DNA from 2 places in the Parageobacillus sp. NEAU-HV-2 genome. Region 1 is predicted to be linked to the other one. Evidence: a T-box and tRNA genes for the amino acid it is inferred to sense, from the RefSeq annotation. Region 1 holds a T-box; the other holds one or more tRNA genes.
The links. The T-box of region 1 lies ahead of serS (serine--tRNA ligase). A T-box ahead of a tRNA ligase gene usually reads a tRNA of that ligase, here a tRNA-Ser.

Region 1 (3,391 bases):
CGCAACTGTACGGCCGATAGCCAATCCTGAACCATTGAGCGTATGCACATATTCCGGCTTTGCTTTCGGGTCGCGGCGGAAACGGATATTGGCACGGCGCGCCTGAAACGCTTCAAAGTTGCTGCAAGAAGAAATCTCGCGATACGTTCCGTAGCTTGGCAGCCATACTTCGATATCGTAAGTTTTCGCTGCTGAAAAACCTAAATCGCCAGTGCACAAACAAACAACGCGATATGGCAGTCCGAGCAGCTGCAAAATTCTCTCCGCCTGATTCGTCAGCTTTTCTAATTCATCATACGAATCTTCCGGCTTAACAAACTTTACCAGCTCCACTTTATTGAACTGATGCTGGCGAATCAGCCCTCTCGTGTCGCGTCCGGCAGAGCCAGCCTCAGCACGGAAACACGCACTGTAAGCCGCATAGTAAATCGGTAAATCTTCAGCCGATAAAATTTCATCGCGATGAAGATTTGTCACTGGCACTTCTGCCGTTGGAATGAGGAAGTAATCTTCTGTTTCGATACGAAATGCATCCTCTTCAAATTTTGGCAGTTGTCCTGTGCCTGTCATGCTGGCCCGGTTGACCAAATATGGCGGCAACACTTCCTGATAACCGAACTCTTCAATATGCACATCAAGCATAAAGTTAATCAACGCGCGCTCCAAACGGGCACCTAGCCCTTTGTAAAAGACAAATCGGCTTCCTGTGACTTTCGCAGCCCGCTCAAAATCAAGAATGCCAAGTTGATCAGCAATTTCCCAATGTGGCTTTGGTTCAAACGAAAACGACCGCGGTTCTCCCCATTTGCGGATTTCCACATTGTCTTCTTCTGACTTGCCAACAGGCACTGATTCATGCGGAACGTTTGGAATAGACAACAACAGGGCATTTAGCTCCTCTTCCACTTGTCGGATTTCTTCATCCATCGCTTTAATGCGCTCACCAACTTCGCGCATTTGCGTAATCAGATGTTCCGCATCTTTTTTCTCGCGTTTTAGCACGGCGATTTGTTGTGATACTTCATTTCTTGTATTTTTTAGTTCTTCTGCTTTTGTAATCAGTTCGCGCCGCTTTTTGTCAAGCTCTTCAAAGCGATCCATATTCGCTAAATCTTCGCCGCGCTGTTGCAGTTTTTCTTTTACTTCTTGGAAATGGTTGCGTATAAATTTGATATCGAGCATGAACAATACCTCCTTCGTTTATTATTATATAAAATAAAAACTCTCGTCCCAAAAAGGGACGAGAGTGATCCCGCGTTGCCACCCTTATTGAAGACAAGGTTGTCTTCCGCTTGCATCGATAACGGCGAAAAACCGAAAATGCTTACTAGCTTACGCATTCGGCATTTTACTCAAGGACGGATTCACAAGCGTTCCCCATCGGTTCGCACCACCCACCGACTCTCTGAAGAGAAACAGTCTTGCTACTAGTTCCTTTCATCGCTTTCGCGTTATACACTTTTGCCGATTACTTGTATCAATAATGTACTATAAGTTTTTCTCAAACGCAACCCGTTTTATGCTTTTGCTTCTTTCACCATATTAAGAAAATAGTGCGTCATGCGGTGGTCATCCGTCAATTCAGGATGGAATGAACACCCGAGAAACTGTCCTTGTCTTGCTGCGACAATGCGGTCCTCATATTTGGCTAAAATTTCGACGTCTTCGCCTACTTCCACGATATGTGGAGCACGGATAAATACACCGATAAAATCATCGGCAACCCCAGCAATCGAAAGTTCCGCTTCAAAACTTTCGCGCTGACGACCGAAAGAATTTCGCTCAACGGTAATATCCATCAGCCCTAAATGTGGTTCATCGTAGCCGACAATTCGTTTCGCCAGCAAAATTAACCCTGCACACGTGCCGAACATCGGTTTTCCTGCCGCCGCAAACTGTTTTAACGGCTCCATAAATCCGTATTTATCTATAAGCCGGCGCATCGTTGTACTCTCGCCGCCAGGAAGAATTAGACCATCCAATTCTGCAAGCTGGTCTGGTTTTTTTACGACAACTGCTTCCGCCCCACATGCTTCAATAGAGCGAACATGTTCTTGCACCGCACCTTGTAAGCCAAGTACACCAATTTTCATCGTCCCATTGCTCCTTCACTTACCAACCGCGCTCTTGCATCCGTTGTTCTGGCAATAATGATGCGACATCAATGCCTCGCATTGCGCCGCCCAACCCTTTCGATAAATGGGCAATTAACTCGTAGTCTTCGTAATGGGTGGTAGCTTCAACAATTGCTCGTGCATATTTTTCTGGATTTTCCGATTTGAAAATACCAGAGCCGACAAATACGCCGTCTGCCCCTAAGTGCATCATCAGCGCCGCGTCCGCTGGAGTCGCGACCCCGCCAGCGGCAAAGTTGACAACTGGAAGACGACCTAACCGCTTAATTTCGCGCAATACTTCGACAGGTGCCCCTAAATTTTTGGCCTCCGTCACTAATTCGTCTTCGCTCATGCTGACCACTTTGCGTATTTGTGCATTGACTTTACGCATATGCCGTACCGCTTCGACAATGTTTCCCGTTCCTGGTTCTCCTTTTGTCCGCAGCATCGATGCGCCTTCCGCAATGCGGCGCGCCGCCTCCCCTAAATCACGGCAGCCGCATACAAAAGGAACGGTAAATTGTCGTTTATCAATATGAAACTCTTCATCGGCTGGCGTTAATACTTCGCTTTCGTCAATATAGTCTACCCCTAGCGCTTCCAACACGCGTGCCTCTACGTAATGACCGATGCGTACCTTTGCCATCACAGGGATCGATACGGCTTTCATCACTTCCTCAACGACCGTTGGATCCGCCATGCGCGCTACGCCGCCAGCAGCGCGAATATCAGCGGGAACACGTTCTAACGCCATTACCGCTACTGCGCCGGCTGCCTCAGCAATTTTCGCTTGTTCCGCATTGACAACATCCATGATGACGCCGCCCTTTTGCATTTCTGCCATTCCTCGTTTGACACGGTCCGTACCCGTAGTTGCCATCTTTTATTCCCCCTTATTTCTATCTTAATACTGTGATAGCTGGGTTAAAATATCACAGATTAGATGATTACATTTTTTTATTTTACCTCAATTTTTTTAAAAATCACAATAGAAAAAGCTCCCTCCAAAGGAAGAAGCTCTTAAAACCAGCCTTTGACTGTTTTTGCTACACTTGTCCATAGATCGCCAAACAATCCGCCGATTCCTCTCATCGTAAGCACAAACCAGTTCGCCTTTTCGACACTCTCTTTTGTCACGATATTTACGCTCACATTTTTCTTCATTTCCGGACTTAAGAAGCTATATGAATCATCGCCTTTGTATTGCAATGTCATATATCCAACTTTTTCTCCTTTTTTTATCGGAGCCGTTAACTCGCCTTGATCGGTTAATT
Region 2 (3,391 bases), on a different contig from region 1:
GTTTTGCCACTTCTGGATCTGGTTCCATCTCTGGATGTAAGTGAAAATCTTTCCCCTTATTTGCCGGACAAACCATTTGGCACGTATCACAACCATATAAGCGGTTTCCGATTTTATTGCGAAACTCATCGGCTAAAAAGCCTTTCGTTTGTGTCAAAAATGCGATACATCGCTGCGCATTTAACTGTCCGCCTTGCACAAGCGCTCCCGTTGGGCAGGCATCAATACACTTTGTACATGTACCGCAGCGATTTTCAACAGGCTCATCAGGCGGAAACGGAATATTGGTGATCATCTCTCCTAAATAAACATAAGAACCGAACTCAGGAGTAATAATCGAGCAGTTTTTACCGCTCCAGCCGATTCCTGCGCGCTCGGCAACAGCGCGGTCTGCCAGTTCCCCCGTATCTACCATCGATTTGACACGGGCTTGCGGCACTTTTTCTAAAATAAACGTTTCTAATTTTTCAAGACGCTCCCGTAAAATATCGTGATAGTCCTTGCCCCATGACGCCCGACAGAAAATCCCTCTTCGTTCCGTTTTCGTGCCGCGGGGAGCATTTCTCATTTTCGACGGATATGCCAAAGCAATCGCAATGATCGACTTTGCTTCCGGCAAAAGCAGGGAAGGATTTGTTCTCTTTTCAATATCCGGTTCTTCAAATCCCGATTGATACCCTAACTCCTGCTGACGGCGTAACCGCTCCTTTAGCTCAACAAACGGATCCGCGCTGGCAAAGCCGATTTTATCAATGCCGATCATTTTGCTATATTCAATAATCTCCTGTTTTAGCGCCGTTACATCCACCGTGACCCCTCCTTTCGTCAAAATTAACCATTTATGGTACAATGAAAGAAAAAAATCTGAGGTGAGATACATGCAAGGGATTGTTGCAGACACGCTTAAACAAATGATCCCCACCTTTAAAGTAGGGATTATCCGTTATCATCATATCGTTGTCGACGATTCTCCGCAAATGTTAAAAGGGAAACTCCAATTATTTCAAGAATCGATTTACTTTGACCTGCAGGAAACTGCCATTGCGGACATCCCAGAGTTGGCAGAATGGCGCAAAATCTTTAAAACCATCGGAACAGATCCAAGCAGATACCGCCCTTCCTCCGAGAGCTTGTACCGGCGGATTCAGAAGAAAAGTTTTATCCCAACGATTCATTCCGCAGCGGACGTCAATAATTTCTTTTCACTGTATTATAAAATTCCAATCGGAATTTATGACCTCGATAAACTGGAAGGACCGATTACGATTGATATCGGAACCGAACAAGATGAATATATGGCGATCAACGGACGTACCGTTAATTTTGCCCACAAGCTTGTGTCGAAAGATATGCATGGACCTTTCGGCAGCCCAATTGTCGATTCCGAGCGGACAGCTGTAACCAAAGAAACAAAAAACGCCATACAAATTGTCTATTTACTACCTTCCATGCAGCGGGAGCAATGTGAAAAAATATTGGAATCAATAAAAAACATGTTTTTCCAAATTCATGGCGGAGAAGCGTCGTTTCAATTATTAATATAAAAAATAAAAACGCAATGCCCCGTTCTTTTTAGAAACGAAACACTGCGTTGTCCCCATATAACTGAATGAATAAGAGCCACTGTATGCTTTTTCCTTGTCAATGGAACTAACAGCATTAATTATAGCAGACAATGCACGATATTGCAACGATAAAACGCAAAATTCGACAAATTTCATTTTTTGCCTGTTATCGATATTTTTATACATAAAAGAAAAGCACCAGTTATTCCGGTGCTTTGATGACCCGTACGGGATTCGAACCCGTGTTACCGCCGTGAAAGGGCGGTGTCTTAACCACTTGACCAACGGGCCATATTAAATGGCGGAGAAGGCGGGATTTGAACCCGCGCGCCGCAAAACTGCGACCTAACGGTTTAGCAAACCGTCCCCTTCAGCCACTTGGGTACTTCTCCGTATGGCTCCGCAAGTAGGATTCGAACCTACGACCTACCGGTTAACAGCCGGTTGCTCTACCGCTGAGCTATTGCGGAATGATGAAATCTAACTATAGTTTAACTCACTATCGGATAATATGCAATGGTGGGCCTAAGTGGACTTGAACCACCGACCTCACGCTTATCAGGCGTGCGCTCTAACCAGCTGAGCTATAGGCCCAAGAGCGGGTGATGGGAATCGAACCCACGACATCAGCTTGGAAGGCTGAGGTTTTACCACTAAACTACACCCGCATAGTATGGGGCGACTAGTGGGAATCGAACCCACGCATGCCAGAGCCACAATCTGGTGCGTTAACCACTTCGCCATAGCCGCCACATTCTGGTGCCGGCTGCAGGACTTGAACCCGCAACCTACTGATTACAAGTCAGTTGCTCTACCAATTGAGCTAAGCCGGCATAGAGAATTTGTCGTCTATACTCTAATTATTTTCGTTGCCTCTTCCTCTGCTAGCATATTCAAAGATGTTGAATGCGTCGAGGCAACTCGCAGCTTATTCGATGAAGCTTAGGCTCGTTGCTCTACCAATTGAGCTAAGCCGATATAAAAAACATTGATATATACCCTTAGTTTTTTTGTGTCCCTTCCTCTGCCAGCTTATTCACAGAAGTGAATGCGTCGGGACAACTCGAAGCTAATTCACAGAGGCTTATGCTCGTCTCTACCAATTGAGCTAAGCAGGCATATTTTTGGAATGGCGGTCCCGACGGGACTCGAACCCGCGATCTCCTGCGTGACAGGCAGGCATGTTAACCACTACACTACGGGACCATATTTTGGTTGCGGGGGCAGGATTTGAACCTGCGACCTTCGGGTTATGAGCCCGACGAGCTACCGGACTGCTCCACCCCGCGACGATAGAAAGGAATAATTGATAAACTCTATGGCGGAGGAGGAGGGATTCGAACCCCCGCGCGCCTTGCGGCGCCTCTCGGTTTTCAAGACCGACCCCTTCAGCCAGACTTGGGTACTCCTCCAACATATTGAAAATATGGTGGACCTTGTAGGACTCGAACCTACGACCGGACGGTTATGAGCCGTCTGCTCTAACCAGCTGAGCTAAAGGTCCATTATAATGGCGGCGGAGGGGATCGAACCCCCGACCTCACGGGTATGAACCGTACGCTCTAGCCAGCTGAGCTACGCCGCCATGAATCCGCAAATTATATTAAACCAAATGGTGGAGCCTATCGGGATCGAACCGATGACCTCCTGCGTGCAAAGCAGGCGCTCTCCCAGCTGAGCTAAGGCCCCATATTGACTAAAATCGGGAAGACAGGATTCGAACCTGCGACCCCATGGTCCCAAACCATGTGCTCTACCAAGCTGAGCTACTTCCCGCTATGGCGCGCTCGAGAGGATTCGAACCCCTAACCTTCTGATCCGTAGTC

Region 2: it encodes a tRNA-Ser, which carries the amino acid that the T-box ahead of serS (serine--tRNA ligase) is inferred to sense. The anticodon was not compared.

The regions. Positions count from the first base shown of each region.
Region 1 covers NZ_JBXUJJ010000022.1:4,165-7,555, reverse strand. Annotated here, with positions in the region: gene serS (serine--tRNA ligase) at 1-1,182, opposite strand, end outside; T-box leader at 1,234-1,450, opposite strand; gene pdxT (pyridoxal 5'-phosphate synthase glutaminase subunit PdxT) at 1,518-2,093, opposite strand; gene pdxS (pyridoxal 5'-phosphate synthase lyase subunit PdxS) at 2,113-2,997, opposite strand; gene AC1WMD_RS18415 (serine hydrolase) at 3,138-3,391, opposite strand, start outside.
Region 2 covers NZ_JBXUJJ010000001.1:4-3,394, reverse strand. Annotated here, with positions in the region: gene queG (tRNA epoxyqueuosine(34) reductase QueG) at 1-808, opposite strand, end outside; gene AC1WMD_RS00075 (B3/B4 domain-containing protein) at 879-1,544, shown strand; tRNA gene AC1WMD_RS00070 (tRNA-Glu) at 1,785-1,856, opposite strand; tRNA gene AC1WMD_RS00065 (tRNA-Ser) at 1,865-1,957, opposite strand; tRNA gene AC1WMD_RS00060 (tRNA-Asn) at 1,961-2,035, opposite strand; tRNA gene AC1WMD_RS00055 (tRNA-Ile) at 2,083-2,159, opposite strand; tRNA gene AC1WMD_RS00050 (tRNA-Gly) at 2,163-2,233, opposite strand; tRNA gene AC1WMD_RS00045 (tRNA-His) at 2,240-2,315, opposite strand; tRNA gene AC1WMD_RS00040 (tRNA-Thr) at 2,323-2,398, opposite strand; tRNA gene AC1WMD_RS00035 (tRNA-Asp) at 2,696-2,771, opposite strand; tRNA gene AC1WMD_RS00030 (tRNA-Met) at 2,778-2,854, opposite strand; tRNA gene AC1WMD_RS00025 (tRNA-Ser) at 2,885-2,977, opposite strand; tRNA gene AC1WMD_RS00020 (tRNA-Ile) at 2,993-3,069, opposite strand; tRNA gene AC1WMD_RS00015 (tRNA-Met) at 3,077-3,150, opposite strand; tRNA gene AC1WMD_RS00010 (tRNA-Ala) at 3,179-3,254, opposite strand; tRNA gene AC1WMD_RS00005 (tRNA-Pro) at 3,268-3,341, opposite strand.